DNA from 3 places in the Rheinheimera metallidurans genome. Region 3 is predicted to be linked to each of the others. Evidence: predicted binding sites of a transcription regulator. Region 3 holds the regulator's gene; each other region holds the start of a gene.
What was found. Region 3 encodes FliA, which starts transcription of late flagellar genes. Its sites were predicted from a motif close to GCTAAAGTTNNNNNNNNNNCNGCCGATA; they were not measured.
Positions count from the first base shown of each region.

Region 1 (3,282 bases), on a different contig from region 3:
TTTAGTGCGCCAACGTTTTCAGAAATAGACATTTCATTATCGTTTAAAATAACCAGCATATCTGGGCGTACTTCACCAGCATGGTTTAGCGCTTCAAACGCCATACCTGCGGTAATTGCACCATCACCAATTACAGCAACGACTTTACGATTATTACGTGCTTGCTGCGCGGCGATAGCCATACCCAAAGCCGCACTAATTGAGGTGCTAGAATGCCCCACAGACAAGATGTCATATTCACTTTCTTCACGAAACGGAAAGGGATGTAAACCATCTTTTTGTCGGATAGTGTGCATGCGATCGGCACGACCGGTTAAAATTTTGTGCGGATAAGCCTGATGACCTACGTCCCAGATCACCCGATCAAAAGGCGTGTTATACACATAATGTAATGCTACGGTTAGCTCAACTGTGCCTAAACCCGAAGCGAAATGCCCGCTACTTTGACTAACACTTTTTAGCAGGTAACTACGCAGCTCATTACTTAGCGCCGGCAGTTTTTCTTGCGGTAGCTGTCGTAATTGCTCGGGTAAATTAGCCTTGGCTAACAACGGGTAATCGTGAAGATCTAACGCCATAATTCTTGCCTGTATTAAAATCTGCGTTCGATAATATACTGCGCGAAAGCGCGTAACTCATCAGTATTATACGGTAAGCTATCTAAAGCACTCAGCGCATCTACATATAATTGCTGTGCTTTAGCTTTAGCATTATCCAGCCCCAACAGAGCAGGATAAGTTGATTTGTTTGCCTTGGTGTCTGAGCCTTGCGGCTTGCCAAGAATGACGGTATCACTTTCTATATCGAGAATATCATCCCGCACCTGAAATGCTAGCCCTAATGCACTAGCAAAGCGCAGTAAGGCGTCTAAATCGGCTTGCTTAGGGTTTGGGCTACATAGCCAAGCCAACTGCACCGCACATTCTATTAATGCACCGGTTTTCAACTGATGCATGCGTTCTAACTGCGCCACGCTGGTGCTGTGATTAGTTTGCGCTAAATCTATTGCTTGGCCGCCACACATACCATTGTAACCTGATGCTGAAGCAAAGCATCGCACCATATTTAGCACAGCAGAAGGGCTTACCTGCTGATAAGTATGGCTGCTTAGTACTTCAAATGCGAGGGCTTGCAAAGCATCGCCGGCTAAAATTGCCGTGGCGTCATCAAAGGCTTTATGACAAGTAGGTTTACCTCTGCGTAAATCGTCGTTATCCATAGCAGGTAAATCATCATGGATAAGCGAATAGCTATGCAGCGCTTCAAGTGCTGCAGCAGGGCCGTCTAAGTCAGACAATTGCGCGCCAAGCATAGTACCACAGCTGTACACTAAAAATGGCCGAACCCGTTTACCGCCAAGCAACAAGCTGTACGACATAGCCTCAAGTAAGCGTGCGTCGGTTGTCGTTCGCTGTGCTAACAGCTGGTGAAGATGTTGCTCTACGCGCTGTTGATAAACAGGAATATTAGCTGGATGCACACTAGTTTCCTTGTTCAGGTTCAAAGGGTAACAAGCTTTCCTGTTGCTGTTGTTGCATTAAAATTTGTACCTTTTGTTCAGCCGTCTGTAATAATTGTTGGCTGTGGCGCGCAAGGGTAATACCCCGCTCAAACTGGGCTAACGATTGGTCTAAAGACAGTTCGCCTTGTTCAAGTTGTTGTACTATTTGTTCCAGCTCAGCCAAGGTTTGCTCAAACTGGCTTAAGTCAGCCTTTTTTTTACTCATATCACCCTCACAAAAGTGTGCGCAAAGTTACCTTAGCAGGCTATTATGGTCAATCAGAAAGCATAAGTGAAAGGCTAAATAGATAATTTAATGTAATTTATACTCAATCATTGTGTCTTGCTGTCGATAAACAGCTATCGTCTAAGATAAACTCGTACAGATGACCGTTTTGGCAGTGCTTTAGTTAAGGAGATAAGAGTGGATATAGCTACTCTGGTTGGATTGTTGGGCGCAATTGGTTTTATCATCATGGCGATGATATTAGGAAGTAGTGGCAACGTCGGTATGTTTATGGATACCGTGTCAGTGCTTATCGTATTTGGTGGCTCAATCTTTGTGGTTATTTCCAAATTTACGCTAACGCAGTTTTTTGCTTCAGGTAAAGCCGCGGCTAAAGCCTTTGTGTTTAAGATTGAAGCGCCAGAAGAGCTGATCGAAAAAGCGGTACAACTGGCTGATTCCGCGCGTAAAGGGGGGTTTTTAGCCTTAGAAGAAGCTGAAATTCCTAATGGCTTTATGCAAAAAGGCATTAACATGCTGGTTGACGGACACGATGCTGATGTGGTGCGGGCTACCTTATTAAAAGATATTAATCTTACCGAAAAACGTCACGAAGTGGCTATTGCCTTGTTTAAAAGTTTAGGTGATATCGCACCAGCGATGGGCATGATCGGCACATTAATCGGCTTAGTTGCCATGTTATCTAATATGGACGATCCTAAAGCAATCGGCCCAGCAATGGCGGTAGCCTTATTAACAACGTTGTATGGTGCTTTTATTGCAAACGTTGTTGCTATACCTATAGCGGATAAGTTGTCTATTCGTAATCAGCAAGAAAAGCAGAATAACCAGTTAATTCTAGATGCTATTTTAGGCATACAAGACGGGCAAAACCCGAAAGTGATTGAAGGTATACTGCGCAACTATTTAGCACAAAGTAAACGTGAACCAGCGGCGGAGTAAGTTATGAGTGATGATGCCGAAGACTGTAAATGCCCACCGCCAGGCTTGCCGGCCTACATGGGTACATTCGCTGATTTAATGGCATTGCTGATGTGCTTCTTTGTGCTATTGCTGGCGTTTTCAGAAATGGACGTAATGAAGTTTAAGCAAATTGCCGGTTCAATGAAATTTGCTTTTGGTGTGCAAAATAAAATTGAAGTAGAAGATATACCCAAGGGTACCAGCGTTATTGCGATGGAGTTTCGCCCCGGTAGGCCCGATCCAACACCCATCGAAACCTTGCAGCAACAAACTATAGAAATTACGCAACAGGTTATTGAGTTTCAAGCCGGTGAAGAAGACTCGGCCGGTGGCAGACAAGAGCAACGAGAAGATTTAAGCGGCGGTAAATCGGTAAGTAATGCCGAAGAAATTATGGATGGCGAATCCTCAGCCGCTGAAGCACAGTCAGAAGCCTTGCAAGAGCAAACTAATGAAATGGTGAAAAAACTCGCCGAGCAGCTAGAAAAGCAAATTATTGATGGCGCTATCGAACTTGAATCACTGGGTCAGCAAATTATTATTCGTATTCGTGAGAACGGTTCATTTCCGT
Region 1 is NZ_JALAHQ010000001.1:820,315-823,596, forward strand. Features, by position in the region: gene dxs (1-deoxy-D-xylulose-5-phosphate synthase) at 1-578, opposite strand, end outside; gene ispA ((2E,6E)-farnesyl diphosphate synthase) at 593-1,480, opposite strand; gene xseB (exodeoxyribonuclease VII small subunit) at 1,482-1,727, opposite strand; gene pomA (flagellar motor protein PomA) at 1,926-2,690, shown strand; gene MN199_RS03955 (flagellar motor protein MotB) at 2,694-3,282, shown strand, end outside.
Region 1: the regulator FliA is predicted to act here: its motif matches at 1,829-1,856, upstream of pomA (flagellar motor protein PomA).

Region 2 (3,282 bases), on a different contig from region 3:
AGATATGACTTTTGATTTTGGCCAGTTAGTAGCACATGCAGCTAAAACGCGTAAACTTGGCGCTGGCGCAGTTATTGGTTCAGGCACGGTATCTAATAAACAGGGTACCGATCATGGTACAGCAGTTGACGAGGGCGGTGTCGGTTATAGCTGTATTGCTGAAATTCGTATGATTGAAACTATTCGTGACGGTAAACCAGCAACCTCTTTTATGAAGTTTGGCGATACCATTCGTATTGAAATGCTAGACGAGCAGGGCAACAGCGTGTTTGGTGCAATAGACCAGAAGGTTGTAAAGTATAACGCCTAAAGTACAGCGTCTGTGGGCAGTGCCTCACAGATGCTTATTTATATGGTAACGCTATGTTTAAACTACAGTACTAACAGGATCTTTATGAAACTCTATGGTTACTGGCGCTCATCGGCCGCATATCGGGTACGCATTGCGCTTAATTTAAAACAACTGAGTTTTGATAGCGTGGCTGTACATTTAATTAAAAATGGCGGCGAGCAGCATAGCGAAAATTATAAAACACTTAACCCTGCGCAGCTGGTGCCTACTTTTGTTGACGAAGATGTGAGCGTTAATCAGTCACTGGCTATTATTGAATACTTAGATGAAAAGTACCCAGAACCGGCTTTCTTACCAAAAAGTTTAGCGGCAAAAGCGCAAGTACGGGCTGCTGCATTAGATATTGCCTGCGATATTCACCCGTTAAATAATTTACGAGTTTTACAATACCTGACAGGGCCGTTAGCATTGTCTGAAGAACAAAAGCTGGGCTGGATTAAGCATTGGCTTAACGTCGGTTTTACTGCGTTAGAGCAACGTTTAGCGCTAACATCGGGGCAATATTGCTTTGCCGATGAAGTAACGTTAGCGGATATCTGTTTAATACCGCAGATATACAACGCACAGCGTTTCTCGTTAGATATGACGGCTTATCCTAACCTTAATCGTATTTATCATAATTGCCAACAACTTGCTGCGTTTGCGTTAGCTGTACCTGAACAGCAGGCTGACGCACAATAATCCACTGTATTAAATGCTGCCATTAACGGCAGCATTTTTTCTCTGTTGCTAGACGATTAGCTATAGCCGCCTATGCTTAAACAATATTTTATATACTTGCTCGCTAGCGCATTGCGTTATAAGCAACAAAATGCTGTAGTGTGTAACATGCATAACGCCGTTATTGGCAACGTTAGCCCCCAGAGGTAATGCAATATGAGTAAACTAATGGCCGCAGTAAACCAGCGGACCAACCTTGTTGGTAACAATCGGTTAGAGTTATTGTTATTTCGCCTGCATGGTAAACAACCTTTTGGTATCAACGTATTTAAAGTACGCGAAGTATTGCAGTGCCCTGAATTGACGGAAATGCCCGGATCAAGCCCGCATGTACGAGGTATTGCCCATTTACGTGGTGTGCCGGTGATGGTTATTGATTTAAGCCAAGCTACCGGTGGCAAGCGTATTGAGGACTTATCAACAGCCTTCGTGTTGGTAACGGAATATAACCGGCATACGCAAGGGTTTTTAGTAAACGGCGTCGATCGTATTGTTAATACTAATTGGGACCAAATTTTGCCGCCGCCAAAGGGCGCAGGTGCCGGTCATTATCTTACTGCAGTAACCGAGATAGACGGTAAGCTGGTACAGATAATCGATGTTGAGAAAGTATTTGCTGAAATTACCCCAGTTAATGAAGATGTTAGTGAAGATATAAAAACCAAAGCAGCAGAGCGCAGTTTTAAAGATGTTATCGTATTAGTTGCCGATGACTCGGCAGTGGCGCGCAATCAGGTGAAGCGTGCACTTACCTCTATTGGCATTAATGTTGAATTAGTAAACGATGGCAAGCTTGCATTAAATTGGCTAACAGCAAAAGCCGCGGAGCTAGGAGGCGATATTTCAACTAAGGTGCCATTGCTTATTTCTGATATAGAAATGCCAGAGATGGATGGCTACACGTTGACGGCTGAAATTAAAGCTGATCCACTATTAAAAAATATGCACGTTGTGCTGCACTCTTCATTAAGTGGTGTGTTTAACGAAGCCATGGTTAAAAAGGTAGGCGCAGATCAATTCATTGCTAAATTTCACCCCGATGAATTAGTTTCTGCAGTACAAAAGTGGATGAATGCTGACTAAGTAATAAATGGTGTAGTAGAAGGTGTTATGAATAAAATATTTACCTTACCCAAACGACCTGTAAATCGGTTATTAACCTATATTGGCCTGTTTGGTGTGTGTTTTCAGTTAACAGCAGCAAGTTATGCTTGGTGGCATGATGTAAGTTTACAAGCCGGATGGGTTTTTACCTTGGTTGCGCCGCTGTTGTGCATTGCTTCTGGCACTATCACTGCATTACAGTTACAAAAAGAACCCAGTTAACGTTTATTTTTTCGGTTTAAACATACCTTCAACCCGAACATTTTTAATACCGTCTTCGGTAAAGTAGAAGTTAATTTGACCTGGGCCACGGCTAAAGTAAAACTGCTCGTCGTTAATTTGTAAAACAAAATTTCCGCTAGCATCTTTTGCTTTAGCATCTTTAAACAGCTTGATACGGTAATCGTCCAGCTGTAATTCAAAGCCGTTTAAGGGTTCGTTGATAAAATCTGTTACCCAAATTTGTTTTTCGCCTTGTAGTACTAAAGCCAAAGAATATTTTTTAGGTACCTTATGTACTGCTAGGTTATGGCGGCCAACGATAAAGCGATAACGGCCTTCTTGGCGAAAATAACTAAAGCCAAAATCAAACTCTTGGGTAGAGCCGTTGGTTAAGTAAACTTTACCTTCGCCAGAGATATCAAACTGCGCCTGACTTACTGTTGAATAGAGCGACAGAGCCAAAAACAAAAATAAATATCTCATTGGTTAACTCCTTGGTATAGCGGTTTGCTTATACTTGAGTTGCATTGACTACCAGTTTAAGTTGTTGTCCTGGTTGCAGATAATTATCGGTTTCAATTTTGTTCCATTTCACAATGTCGGAAACACTGATGCTAAAACGTTGTGCAATACGAGCCAGTGAATCGCCTTTACGTACTTTGTAGTTAACAGTGCGCGATATGCCACTAGGCTGTACAGCTGCATCTTGCTGCCATATAACCAGCTGTTGCCCCTGTTTTAACGTTGAGCGCTGGGCAAGGCTATTCCATTTCGTCAGTTGTTCTACCGTAACCTTGTGCTCACGACTGATATCCCAAAGCGTGTCGCCTTGTTTTACAGTATAACTCAACTTGTTACCACTACCGCTTTTCTGCGCTTTAGCA
Region 2 is NZ_JALAHQ010000001.1:798,163-801,444, forward strand. Features, by position in the region: gene MN199_RS03820 (fumarylacetoacetate hydrolase family protein) at 1-310, shown strand, start outside; gene maiA (maleylacetoacetate isomerase) at 395-1,033, shown strand; gene MN199_RS03830 (chemotaxis protein CheV) at 1,229-2,155, shown strand; gene MN199_RS03835 (hypothetical protein) at 2,183-2,398, shown strand; gene MN199_RS03840 (hypothetical protein) at 2,402-2,881, opposite strand; gene MN199_RS03845 (LysM peptidoglycan-binding domain-containing protein) at 2,910-3,282, opposite strand, start outside.
Region 2: the regulator FliA is predicted to act here: its motif matches at 1,081-1,108, upstream of MN199_RS03830 (chemotaxis protein CheV).

Region 3 (3,282 bases):
CAATGGCCAGCGAGTACCGGAAGATATAGCGGTTGCTGATGCACCAAAACTGGTGCAACACGCAGAACAATTACGAATTGCACAAACAGGCACGGCTCATCAGTGGTATAACAACGAGGTGAACCGCGCGGATGGAACCTATGCATAGTCATGTTAATACTGATGATCAAGCCAGCGGCTTGAGAAAAATGAATAAGCAGATGGTAAAAGTAATATCAATTACTGGAGGTAAAGGCGGTGTGGGTAAAACCAACGTCAGCCTTAACCTTGCCATGTCGATGGCTCAGCTTGGTAAAAGAGTGTTAGTACTAGATGCTGACCTTGGCTTAGCAAATTGTGATGTTATGCTCGGCCTTAGAGTAGAAAAGAATTTATCTCATGTTTTGGCCGGAGAGGCTGAACTTGACGAAGTAATAATAGACGGCCCTTTTGGTATTAAAATTATACCCGCCACTTCTGGTTCACAAAGTATGACCGAGCTAGCACCTGCCGAACATGCTGGCCTTATTCGCGCCTTTAGTGAATTAAAAACGCCAGTTGATGTGTTGTTGGTTGATACCGCTGCAGGTATATCTGACATGGTGTTGAGTTTTTCTCGAGCTTCACAAGATGTGATGGTAGTAGTTTGTGATGAGCCTTCATCTATCACCGATGCTTATGCATTAATGAAGATTCTAAGCCGAGATCACGGCGTAGAGAAATTTAAGATCGTCGCTAATATGGTGCGCAGCTTAAAAGAAGGCCAAGAGTTATTTGCCAAACTCACTCGAGTTACGGATCGTTTTTTAGATGTAAGTTTAGAGCTGGTTGCAACCATTCCGTATGATGAAAACGTACGTAAAGCAGCACGTAAACAAAAAGCGTTTATCGAACTGTTCCCCAAAACGCCAGCGAGTATGGCGATTAAAGGTTTAGCGTTAAAAGCTGTAAAATGGCCATTGCCAGTAGTGGCGTCTGGCCATTTAGAGTTTTTTCTGGAGCAGTTATTACAACCTAAAGCTGATCGGGGGGTAGTGTGAGCAGAAAAATTGCAGCTTATGGCGGTGTTGACCATATGCAGCAACTGGTCGAGCGTCATGCGCCTTTAGTTAAGCGAATAGCCTATCATCTGTTGGCTCGTTTGCCAGCCAGTGTGTTGGTTGATGATCTTATTCAGTCAGGGATGATAGGCTTAATTGAAGCCGCAAAGAATTTTGATGGCAGCAAGGGCGCAAGCTTTGAAACCTTTGCTGGTATTCGTATTCGCGGTGCTATGCTCGATGAGATGCGCCGTGGTGATTGGACACCACGCTCAGTACATCGTAATGCGCGGTTAATAGCAGAAACAATAGCTGAGCTTGAAGCACTGTACAGCAGAGATATAAAAGACAGTGAAGTTGCTGAAAAACTTGATATATCTTTGGATGAATACCATCATATGTTAAGTGATATTAGTAGTGGTAGAATAATCGGCATAGAAGATCTTGGTATACCTGAAGATGTTCTAGTAACAGCGGGTGATTCTGATAGCGATCATTTGTATGAAAACCAAGCTCATGAGAGTTTTCATCATGATTTAGCAAAAACAATTAGTAGTTTACCCGAGCGTGAAGCATTAGTGCTTTCGCTGTATTATAATGACGAACTAAACTTGAAGGAGATCGGGGCCGTGCTGAATGTCAGCGAGTCTCGGATCAGTCAAATCCATAGTCAGGCATTGGTCAGATTAAAAGCCAGAATGCAGGATTGGTTGTAACCTATTCTGAGATAACAGTAATATCTCGCCGGAGGGGATTTTGGATAAAAACATGAAAATTCTTGTAGTTGATGACTTTTCAACTATGAGACGGATAATAAAAAATCTGTTACGCGATCTGGGCTTTACAAACGTGTCTGAAGCAGATGATGGCAGCACAGCGTTGCCTATGCTGCAAAATGGTGATTTTGATTTTGTCGTAACCGACTGGAATATGCCAGGTATGCAAGGTATCGACTTGCTACGTGCCATTCGAGCCGATGCAAAGCTAAAACAAATTCCAGTACTTATGGTAACGGCAGAAGCAAAGAAAGAACAAATTATTGCTGCGGCCCAAGCTGGAGTGAATGGTTATATTGTAAAGCCTTTTACGGCAGCAACTTTGCAAGAGAAGTTGGCTAAAGTATTTGAACGGATTGGCTAATCGTAACTGACATAGGAGCGTAGCCATGTCCGCAATTACGGCGCCTTTAATTTCTCTTGAGCAAGCTAAAGAATTAGTGCAACTGCTTGAAATGGGTGAGCACGAAACCGCTAACCAGATGGTACAGCAACTTGCTGTACCTGGATCTTCAGAGCTATTTGCCGAAGTAGGAAAGCTAACCCGTCAGTTACACGATTCGTTAAAAAATTTCCAAATTGACCCATCGTTAAGTAATTTACTCGAAGAAGATATCCCCGATGCGAAAAAGCGGCTAATTCACGTTATCGATATGACGGAACAAGCGGCTAATCGCACTATGGACGCTGTTGAGTCGTGTTTACCTATTGCTGATGAATTAAGCCAGCAGTTAGGTAAAATTGAACCGCAGTGGCAAAAATTAATGCAACGACAAATGCAGTTAGGTGAGTTTAAAGGGCTATGTCATACATTAGATAGTTTTTTTACCCAAGCGAGTGGCAATTCTAGTACCCTTAACTCGCTACTTACTGACGTGTTAATGGCACAAGACTACCAAGATCTCACCGGACAAATTTTGCGCCGTGTTATCGAGTTAGTACGGGAAGTTGAAGAAAGCTTAATCGGCCTATTAACCGCATTTGGTCAGTCTAGTCTTACGGCATTACCAGACGCTAAACCAGTGAAAAGTAAACCCAAAGCGCATGAAGCCGAAGGGCCTATCATTGATGCAGCAGAGCGTGATGATGTCGTCAGCGGTCAGGATGACGTTGATGATTTGTTATCCAGCTTAGGTTTCTAACAGAGGTGTTTTTGCATGAGCTTTGATATGGATGAGGATATACTGCAGGACTTCCTGGTTGAAGCCGGTGAAATCCTCGAATTACTGCAAGAGCAGCTGGTCGAACTGGAAAATAATCCAGACGATGCTAATTTACTTAACGCTATTTTTCGCGGCTTCCATACTGTAAAAGGTGGCGCTGGCTTTTTATCACTAACCGAGTTAGTTGATGCCTGCCATGGCGCCGAAAACGTGTTTGATATTCTTCGTACCGGTAAGCGCCGTGTTACCGCTGAGCTGATGGACGTTATTTTACAGTCGCTCGATAGCATTAATGCGATGTTTGTTGAAGTACAAAACCGTCAG
Region 3 is NZ_JALAHQ010000002.1:658,021-661,302, reverse strand. Features, by position in the region: gene flhF (flagellar biosynthesis protein FlhF) at 1-148, shown strand, start outside; gene MN199_RS08460 (MinD/ParA family protein) at 141-1,019, shown strand; gene MN199_RS08455 (RNA polymerase sigma factor FliA) at 1,016-1,735, shown strand; gene cheY (chemotaxis response regulator CheY) at 1,788-2,159, shown strand; gene MN199_RS08445 (protein phosphatase CheZ) at 2,185-2,937, shown strand; gene MN199_RS08440 (chemotaxis protein CheA) at 2,953-3,282, shown strand, end outside.